Regions from separate parts of the Psychrobacillus sp. NPDC093200 genome, predicted to be linked through region 1. Evidence: riboswitches for the same ligand, from Rfam matches in the RefSeq annotation. Region 1 holds a riboswitch; the other holds the start of a gene.
The links. A riboswitch is a leader RNA that binds a small molecule or an ion and turns the genes downstream of it on or off. The one in region 1 is predicted to bind S-adenosylmethionine.

Region 2: another riboswitch for S-adenosylmethionine. It lies ahead of metK (methionine adenosyltransferase); the one in region 1 lies ahead of ACQKNZ_RS13850 (methionine ABC transporter ATP-binding protein).

Annotation. Positions count from the first base shown of each region.
Region 1 covers NZ_JBNNVC010000003.1:60,041-65,320, forward strand. The annotation lists gene ACQKNZ_RS13840 (MetQ/NlpA family ABC transporter substrate-binding protein) at 1-43, opposite strand, end outside; gene ACQKNZ_RS13845 (methionine ABC transporter permease) at 57-725, opposite strand; gene ACQKNZ_RS13850 (methionine ABC transporter ATP-binding protein) at 718-1,743, opposite strand; SAM riboswitch class I at 1,835-1,939, opposite strand; gene ACQKNZ_RS13855 (thioredoxin family protein) at 1,979-2,299, opposite strand; gene ACQKNZ_RS13860 (toprim domain-containing protein) at 2,311-2,661, opposite strand; gene gcvH (glycine cleavage system protein GcvH) at 2,738-3,118, opposite strand; gene ACQKNZ_RS13870 (arsenate reductase family protein) at 3,191-3,553, opposite strand; gene ACQKNZ_RS13875 (acyl-CoA dehydrogenase family protein) at 4,178-5,280, opposite strand, start outside.
Region 2 covers NZ_JBNNVC010000002.1:15,421-20,700, reverse strand. The annotation lists gene ACQKNZ_RS07735 (alpha/beta hydrolase) at 1-289, opposite strand, end outside; gene ACQKNZ_RS07730 (gamma carbonic anhydrase family protein) at 400-915, shown strand; gene metK (methionine adenosyltransferase) at 1,163-2,359, opposite strand; SAM riboswitch class I at 2,550-2,666, opposite strand; gene pckA (phosphoenolpyruvate carboxykinase (ATP)) at 2,885-4,471, shown strand; gene ACQKNZ_RS07715 (hypothetical protein) at 4,748-5,197, opposite strand; gene ACQKNZ_RS07710 (alpha/beta hydrolase family protein) at 5,199-5,280, opposite strand, start outside.

The DNA.
Region 1 (5,280 bases):
ATGCACTAACAGATAATAAAACCCCAGCCAATAATTTTTTCATCCCAATCTCTCCCTTATCGTTTATCTATTTTTGTAGTAATGATGTCACCAATCCATTGGATAATGAACACGATGATTAATATTAAAATAGTAGCTACGAGTGTGACATCCCCGCGACCACGTTGGAAACCATCTAAAAAGGCTAGATTCCCTAATCCTCCCGCTCCAATGATTCCTGCCATAGCTGTATAACCAACTAGTGAAATACAAGTTACGGTTATACCAGACACTAAAGCTGGCATTGATTCAGGCAATAAAACCTTCCATATAATAGTTGTGGTTTTAGCACCCATAGATTTTGCAGCCTCTAAAACGCCTTTATCAATTTCTCGTAAAGCAATTAAAACCATGCGAGCATAAAATGGAGCAGCTCCAATCACTAATGCTGGGAATGCAGCATTCGGACCACGCATCGAGCCCATCAACAGTGTTGTAAGTGGGATCAATAAAATAATTAATATAATAAATGGGATAGAGCGGAATATATTTACTACCGCACCCGTTAACCAATTTGCCAATTTATTCGCCCAAGCCTGATGTGGGCTTGTCAAAAATAATAAAAGTCCTAAAATTAGTCCAAAGATTGCTGTGAGTACCGTAGAAACTGCTGTCATATACAAGGTTTCTAGAGTAGCGTCCCACATTTTAGGCCAATCAACATTTGGAAATAACGATTCAATCATTGTTGATCACCTCTGTATTCACTTTTTGCGAGTGGATAAATTGTATTGCATCCTCCACGGCTTGGTCATTTCCATCGATTTGAAGAATTAGTGTACCGAAAGCTCCACTCTTCGTATGAGAGATGTTACCTTGCACAATATTAACTTCTAAATCAAACTGTTTGATTAATCTTGAAAGAATTGGCTGCTCTGTGGTTTCACCGACAAAAACGAGCTTGACTAGCTTACCATTTGGATAAAGCTGGACTAGCTTTTGAATCGTTTGCACTGGCTGGTTGGAATCAGAAATTTGAGAGACGAAACGTTTAGTAATAGCCTGTTGTGGCTTTTGGAAAACCTCTAGCACATCTCCCTCTTCTACAACTTGCCCATTTTCCATAACAGCTACTCGGTTACAAATCTTTTGAATAACTTGCATTTCGTGTGTAATCAATACAATTGTTAATCCTAGTTTTTCGTTGATGCTGACTAGTAGGTCTAGTATTGAATCGGTCGTTTCAGGATCAAGAGCAGATGTTGCCTCATCACAAAGCAATACCTCTGGTCCATTAGCTAAAGCCCTAGCAATTCCTACACGCTGCTTTTGCCCACCAGATAATTGTGAAGGATAAGAATCTCCTCTGCCCTCTAGACCAACAAGGTTCAAAAGCTCCTCTACTCTGGCTTTTCTTTTGTCCTTCGGAACTCCAGCAATTTCTAGAGGAAATGCTATATTTTCAGCGACTGTTCTCGACCATAAAAGATTGAAATGCTGGAAGATCATACTTACCTTTTGTCGGAAGCCACGGAGCTTCTCCTCATTTATGGAAGTAATCTCTTGCTCATTCACAACTATTTGGCCGACAGAAGGTTTTTCTAAGCCATTCAATAAGCGGATCAATGTACTTTTACCGGCTCCGCTATAACCAATAATCCCAAATATTTCTCCACGCTGTATGTCCAGATTTACATTATCAACAGCAACGATTTCACCTTGCTTTGTAATAAATCTTTTCGAAACTTCCTTTAAACTAATCATGTAAATCTAGCCACCTTTCCTATTAAAAAACCCCTTCTGCAAAAGAGCAGAAGGGGTGTAGGTTATCAATTTCAAATAACACTCATCCATTCTCTCATTTCTCAAAGCTATAGCTTTGCGTGACTTGGCACCATTTCACTTTCGTGACGGTTGCCGGGCTTCGTAGGGCACTTCCCTCCACCTCTCTCAATAAGAGCGACACTATTAAATTATTTTTTCAACACAACGAATGTTATCATAGGTTCTTGTTTTCGTCAATAGTTTTTATTGTTTCCAATAGATAGGGTACGGATTGAAACGCATAAATCTTTTTTTCTACCCTGCCATTTTTAGATATTAATAAGCAAGGTACACTTTCAATTTCTTGTTCTATTGCCAAATCACCAAGAAAGTTAATATTTGCTTGGCCAATTGGAACAGAAACCATTTCTTTAATGACATTCATCATCTTACTTGCAATCTGACACGTACCACACATTGGGGTATAAATATAAAATAAGGAAAGTGGAGAGTTATATTTTATGCTTTCCCATTGCTCTTTATTCCACTCATTCATTACACATCATCCTAAGGCAAAAATTCTTTTTTCACCTTAATATTAACACGTTTTAATATGGATGCCAAAACCTTAGCCGGGGTATTCGCCACTTCACCATACATAGGATTTGTATAGAGGTGAATTGCCTCAGGATATTCCTTCCTGACAACCGAGCGTATTTGTTCGCCAGATTTGTCGGCATCTAGAAAAGCATAAATCGGCAAGCCATCATAAGGGCTTAAAAGCTCCTCCAATTTTACATCGGATATCGTTCCATTTGTACAAATGATTTCTGGAGATTCATCGAGAAGGGTCAACAATTGTAATTTATCAGACCTTCCCTCGACGAGAATTATTTTATCACTAAATACATGTGCCATTTAGCTTCTCTCCCAACTTATTACCTTTCCTTTATTATATGAAAAAAACGCCGATTATTAACCGGCGTTTTCATTATTACTCTGCAATTAATTCTTCATACTTTTCTGGAGACAATAAGCTGTCCACTTCTGATAAATCAGAAGGCTCAACAACGATCATCCAAGCATTTTCATAAGGTGATTCATTAACGAATTCGGGGCTATCTTCTAGCTCAGCATTTACTTCCACTACTTTACCGCTAATTGGTGCATATAGTTCCGAAACTGTTTTTACTGATTCAACGCTACCAAAAGCATCTCCTGCTTTAATTTCATCTCCAACTTGTGGAAGTTCAACAAAAACGATGTCTCCTAGTTCTGATTGCGCAAAATGAGTAATACCTATGCGGACATTTCCGTCCTCATTTTTAACCCATTCATGTTCAGCTGAGTACTTAAAATCTTTAGGCACGCTCATAAATAAACCCCTCTCAATTAAATATTCCATCTATTTAATATTCACATATTTCCCTAGTAAATACAAGGTACTTTAAGAGGTTTTCCACATGTCCTCAAACTGCTCTTCCTTGAAACCAAGTGTAAGCTTGTTTCCATCATACACAAGCGGGCGTTTAATAAGCTTTCCATCCGAAGCAAGCAACTCCAACTGTTCATCCTCCGACATAGTAGGAAGCTTGTCCTTCAGTTGCAATTCACGGTACTTCACTCCACTAGTATTAAAAAACTTTTTAAGCTCATAATCTCCGTTAGCTACCATCTCTTTTAAAAGTTCTTTTGATGGTGGTGCATCTACAATATGGTGATTCTCGAATTGTACTTGATTGTCTCTCAACCATTTGCTAGCTTTGTTACAAGTGCTACATTTAGGATAACCGTAAAATTTTATAGTCATTTAAATCTCACCTTTTTCTTTTTATCATAATAATATTTTGCTACTCATGCAAGAGGGATCAAACCAAGTTTTAAATTTCAATATTTTATAGTGCATTATAGAAATAAGTAAAATCGCTTCTATTATAGTTTGCCTCACTAGAATGCAGTTAACTCATTCTTTCAATTGACCCTAAGAATCAAGCCCAATTAGAGATAGTTTTGCTGAACGGTCATATATTTTTCTATCCGGTCCTAAATCCTTGCTATGCGGTTATAAATATTTTTATCCGGTCATAAAGTTAATTTCCACCTATCAAGTCGTCATTTTCTAGTAAACTAAATTCACTATCTCCACTTTCATTATTGATTCATCAGCGATGAGAGATAGATTTTGCTGAACGGTCATATATTTTTCTATCCGGTCATAAATCCTCGCTATGCGGTTATAAATATTTTTATCCGGTCATAAAACTGAGCTATCCGGTCATAAATATTGCTATCCGGTCATAAACTTAATTCCACTTAAAAAGTTGCTGGCTTTCGTTGCTAATTATGCTTGTTTGTTATGATTTAATTACTTATGTAAAAAACTGCCCTCAGGAGTCAATATGAGACTCTTGAGGGCAGCTTTGTTTTTATATGATTAAACTACGAATTTTTCTGCTTCGATTAGTTTTACTGAAGCTTCACGCTTTTTCTCGATTACGTTGTAAGGAGTGTAGCGAGTTAGTTTACGAAGTGCAGAAAGCATCATGCGTAAGTTGTCGCCATCTACAGAAGCTATTAAAGTTTCTTTAGCTGCTGCTTCGATTTCATTGAATGCTTCTTGGCAGAAGATTTGAGTGTATAGAAGCTTTTGAGCTGCTTTTTCTTCTCCACTGCGTCCGATAGCTTTTTCTGTACGAAGTACTGCTGATTCCATAGCGAAAATGTTGTTTGCAATGTTTGCGATGTGTACCAATACTTCTTGCTCGGCTTCTAGCTTAGTTCCGAAGCGTTGAGCAGCCATACCAGCAGCTAAAATACCAATTTTCTTAGCGTTAGCAACTAGTACCTTCTCTTGAGCTAGAGCTTCATCGCCAACTTCTTCTGGCATCATCATTAATAGCTCTTCTTGTAGTCCTTGTGCCTTTTGAAGAAGTGGCAATTCACCCTTCATTGCTTTTTTCAAGAATGTTCCAGGAACGATTAAACGGTTAATTTCATTTGTCCCTTCGAAAATACGGTTGATTCGAGAGTCACGGTAAATGCGCTCTACTTCATACTCTTGCATGAAGCCGTATCCTCCATGTAATTGAACAGCCTCGTCAGCGATATAGTCTAACACCTCTGAACCTACTACTTTGTTAATAGAGCATTCAATAGCATACTCAGCAATTGCAGCTGCAATTTTGCTTCCGTCTTTTTGATCTTCTTCGCTCATTTGGCTCATACGGTCCTCGAAGTAACCAACTGTTCGGTAAATCAAGCTTTCAGTAGCATAAAGCTTAGAAGCCATAGTTGCTAGTTTTTGTTTTGTTAAGTTAAATGAAGAAATAGGTGTCTTAAATTGTTGACGTTGGTTTGAATAAGAAATTGCTAGCTCTAATGCACGTTTAGAACCACCGATTGTACCTACACCTAATTTGTAACGCCCGATATTAAGGATGTTAAACGCGATAATATGACCACGGCCTATTTCTCCTAATAAGTTTTCAACTGGTACTTCTGCATCTTCTAGGATCAATGTACGAGTAGAAGAAGATT
Region 2 (5,280 bases), on a different contig from region 1:
TAACTAAGGTTGCTCCAAGTCCATGTCCTACTATAAAAATAGGAAGGTCATATGAAACAGCAACCTGTACTGCTTGCTTTATGTAGTCTTTATAAAGATCAAAGGATTCATCGTGAATGGTCTTGGTTCTCACTAACTCCCCGTGACCTGGCAAATCTCCCATCACTATATGGCAATTTGAGCTTCGCAATTTTTCGATTAGCCAAGCATAACGTCTGTGATGCTCATAGGCACTATGAACAATAATTACAACCGCTTTAGCCTTTTCATCTGACTCCCACTTCCACATGTTCAACATACCTCATTTCTGTAACACTCTCTACGTTCTATTTATTTCTTTCTTTCGATTTGTTTGATAGGATTAATTATACTCTAGAAAAACAAAGGAGCGTGTCTATTTTGATTTATCCATACAAAGATAAGAAACCTTCGATTGATGCATCTGCCTATATTGCTGATTATGTCACAATCACAGGTGATGTTACAATCGGTCCAGAGACTACAATTTGGTTTAATACGGTAATAAGAGGGGACGTTGCCCCTACTATAATAGGAAGCAAAGTTAGTATTCAAGATTTAAGTTGCCTTCATCAAAGCCCAAATAATCCACTCATAATTGAAGATGAGGTAACTGTTGGCCACCAGGTTACATTACATAGCTGTACTATACGTAAAGGCGCATTAATAGGCATGGGGTCCATTATTTTAGATGGTGCAGAAATTGGCGAAGGAGCATTTATTGGAGCTGGTAGTCTTGTCCCTCAAGGGAAAAAAATCCCGCCTAATACTTTAGCATTCGGTAGTCCAGCTAAGATTATACGTGAATTGAATGACGAAGATAAAAAAGATGTCCAACGAATTATTCATGAATATGCTGAAAAAGGACAGTACTATAAATCCATCAAACCCTTATAGAAAGGTCGATTTTAAAATAGAATAAATTAGAATTAAGAAACACCTAATTTTAAAATTTTTATAAATTTGACTCCGGTTATTTTTATACAATAATCCATTAAGAGTAAATAGATCCATTTATTTGGTCAGCCTATTTACCGTTAAGCTGTATAATTGTTTGAAAAAAACAAAAGGTATTAAGAGGTTAGCCTCTTAATACCTTTTTTCTTTAGGCGAGGCATTCCAATAGAAGGAAGTCTCTGATTTCTTAAATACCCGCTTTTTGCTTTAATTGCTCTGCCTTGTCGGTTTTTTCCCATGGAGCATCGATGTCAGTACGTCCGAAATGTCCGTAAGCTGCCGTTTGCTTGTAAATTGGGCGACGAAGGTCTAGCATTTTAATAATTCCAGCTGGACGAAGGTCAAATAGATCACGGATATATGATACTAAATCCGCCTCTGCTACTTTTCCTGTACCAAATGTATCGATTGCGATAGAAACTGGTTGTGCTACACCGATTGCATACGCTAGTTGTACCTCACAGCGATCTGCAAGACCAGCAGCAACAATATTTTTTGCTACATAACGAGCGGCATAAGCTGCAGAACGGTCTACTTTTGTTGGATCTTTACCAGAGAAAGCTCCTCCTCCATGGCGAGCATAACCTCCGTATGTATCAACAATAATTTTACGTCCAGTTAGTCCAGCATCACCTTGAGGACCACCAATAACAAATCGTCCCGTCGGGTTAATAAAGTATTTCGTTTCCTCTGTTATTAAATCAGTAGGTACTACCGGTTTTATAACATGCTCTTTTAAATCTCTTTGGATTTGTTCTAAAGTTATTTCTGGGTGATGTTGTGTAGAAATAACAATCGTATCAATATGAACAGGGTTGTTATTTTCATCATATTCAACTGTTACCTGTGTTTTACCGTCTGGTCGTAAGTAGTCTAAAGTTTCATCCTTGCGAACCTGTGCTAAGCGACGGGCAAGTTTGTGAGCTAGACTGATTGGTAGTGGCATTAGCTCTGGAGTTTCATTACATGCGTAACCAAACATTAACCCTTGGTCTCCTGCTCCAATAGCCTCGATATCTGAATCAGTCATCGCACCTTCTCTAGCCTCTAGCGCTTGGTCTACACCCATTGCAATATCAGCGGATTGCTCATCAATCGCAGTTAAAACTGCTGAAGTTTCAGAGTCAAAGCCGTATTTAGCACGTGTATAACCAATTTCTTGGATAGTCGAACGTACAACTTTAGGTATGTCTACATATGTAGAAGTTGTTATTTCTCCTGCAACTAACACTAAACCTGTAGTAACGGTTGTTTCACAAGCAACTCGTGCATTAGGGTCTTCCGTTAAAATTGCATCTAATATAGCATCAGAAATTTGGTCACAAATTTTATCTGGATGCCCTTCTGTTACTGACTCCGATGTAAATAATCGACGTTGTGTCAAAAGATTCCCTCCTATATCCTGCGAGATTTCTCTCAGGAATTGATACGGTACTCATTCCCATGTCAAGCCAATAGTAAACTTGAAGCTGCTTCGGACTTGGCACACAAGGATTTAGGGCGATGTAAAATAAAAAAACCTTTCACTCACGTAATTACATGAGGAAAGGGATTAATATCATAAACACCTTTCACTCTTATCAATCAAGGGATTTCACCTTGTCTCAGGTTGGGCACCTTTGTAATGATTTTTCAATTACAGGTTGCCGGGTTTCACAGGGCCTGACCCCTCCACCAGCTCGGAATAAGAGTATCCGTTCAATTCACCATCATACGTAAAAATATGTTATAAGTCAACCGATTAAATGTAATTTTTTCTCAAAAACAAAAATTATTCCAATAATGGGCTTCTATTAGTGTAGACTATTTAGTGTAATGTGTTATACTATTTCACATATCAATGAAAAATCCTCTTTATGTTGACTATTTACGTGAAGAGATAAAAATTAAAAAAGGATGGTAATACTAAATGAATTCAATCGATACTGTGAGCGAACTGAACGAATTGTTAGCTGGTAACAACATTAGCCTTCAATTATCAGTACCACAATTGGTGGAAAAAGCTACTTCTAGAGGAGAAGCAGTACTAACTTCAACTGGAGCTGTTAAAGCAGAGACAGGCAAATATACAGGACGTTCTCCACAAGACAAGTATATTGTTGATGAACCTATCTCAAAAGACAAAATCGATTGGGGCTCTGTAAACCAACCTATCTCATCTTCTCATTTTGAAGCATTATATACAAAAGTTATGAACTATTTAAAAGAACAAAATGAACTATTTGTATTCAAAGGATTTGCTGGTGCTGATAAGGATTCACGTCTAAGCATTCAAGTAATAAACGAATATGCTTGGCATAATCTTTTTGCTCACCAACTATTTATTCGTCCTTCTGAAGAAGAATTAGTAGCTCATAAAGCAGACTTTACTGTAATCAGCGCACCAAACTTCAAAGCAGATCCTGCTATTGATGGAACAAATTCAGAGACTTTTATCATTGTATCTATGGAAAAACGTATTGTTTTAATTGGTGGAACAGAATACGCTGGAGAAATGAAAAAATCTATCTTCTCTATTATGAACTATTTATTGCCAGAACAAAATATTTTGCCTATGCACTGCTCTGCTAACGTTGGAGAAAAAGGCGATGTAACATTATTCTTCGGCCTTTCAGGTACAGGTAAAACTACATTATCTGCTGATGCTGGAAGAAAGCTAATCGGTGATGATGAACATGGTTGGTCAGATAACGGTGTATTTAATATTGAAGGTGGCTGCTACGCAAAATGTATCGACCTAACAAGAGAAAATGAACCACAAATCTTTGATGCTATTAAATTTGGTACTGTTTTAGAAAACGTTGTTGTTGACCATACAACACGAGTTGCAGATTATGCAGATAACTCTTTAACAGAAAATACACGTGCAGCTTACCCAATTCAATATATCGATAATATTGTAGATCCATCTGTAGCGGGTCATCCAAATACAATCATCTTCTTAACTGCAGATGCATTTGGCGTGCTACCTCCTATCAGCAAACTTACTAAAGAGCAAGCAATGTATCACTTCTTAAGTGGATTTACGTCTAAATTAGCTGGTACAGAACGTGGAGTTACTTCTCCTCAGCCTGCATTCTCAACATGCTTCGGGTCTCCATTCCTTCCATTGCATGCAACAGTTTATGCAGAAATGCTTGGTAAGAAAATTGACGAGCATGGAGCACAAGTATTCCTAGTGAACACTGGCTGGACTGGTGGAGAATATGGCGTTGGAAGTCGTATGAAGCTTTCTTACACTCGTACAATGGTCCGTGCAGCGATTGAAGGAAAATTAAACGAAGTGGAAACAACAAAAGATGCAGTATTCGGTTTAGATATTCCTACAAGCATCGATGGAGTTCCTTCTGAGGTATTAGTTCCTCGTAACGCATGGGCAGACAAAACTGCTTATGATAAAAAAGCTGCTGAGCTTGCTCAATCTTTCCATGAGAACTTCAAAAAGTTTGGTACCGTATCAGAAGAGATATCTCTTAAAGGCGGTCCAACTGCTTAATCTATATACTTTAAATGGCCGTGAAACTTTTCACGGCCATTTTTTGTTTATTTGCTTAGTGATAATAATAGCTAAGTCGTCTTATTTGTACAGACAAGCAATTATTGAAGCTAGGATATATTTCCTTAGTCACCATAGTAATTGTAAAGTTCACTTCTCCTCCACAAATGACGCTTATGTGGAAAACAAATAATAATCATCCAGCTATCGTCGCATAAAAGAAGGAGGCCATAGACACTAGTCTATCACCTCCTCTCCTATAAATTTAAAAGAATATTACTCCTCAAAGTCGTCGTGATATTCCATGTCAGTAGAAATGGGGAAGATTCCTTTTACCTCTTCTGCTTTTTCTTCATCTACATTAGAAAAAATAATCTCAGAGCCATAATGTCCAATTTCTAACTCTTCTTCGCCCTCTGCATTGAAAAACATTGTGAACCATTTAAGTCCTCCGACTGGGTCAATGGAGTAATTCCGGAAAAACAATCTATTTTCATCGTTTAAATTAACAGTAATTACCTTCATCAATCCCTCATTCATCACTTCAAAGCTTTTTTCAGAAAGCTCATTGACTGCATCCTCTTCTTCAGCCCAGCAATGTATAACTACTTCAGAATACTGTGTTGTATACTGATCCCATAAGTCTTCCCAAAAGCTTAAATCTATTGGGAATAACGTTTTTTCCTCTAAACTCATTGACTCTACTTGAATAACTAACTGACCCAAATTATTTTCCTCCTCCATGTTTTTTCATCCAAATACACACGTCTTTCACTACTTGTCTATTTACCTTAGAAGGAAAGTAATGT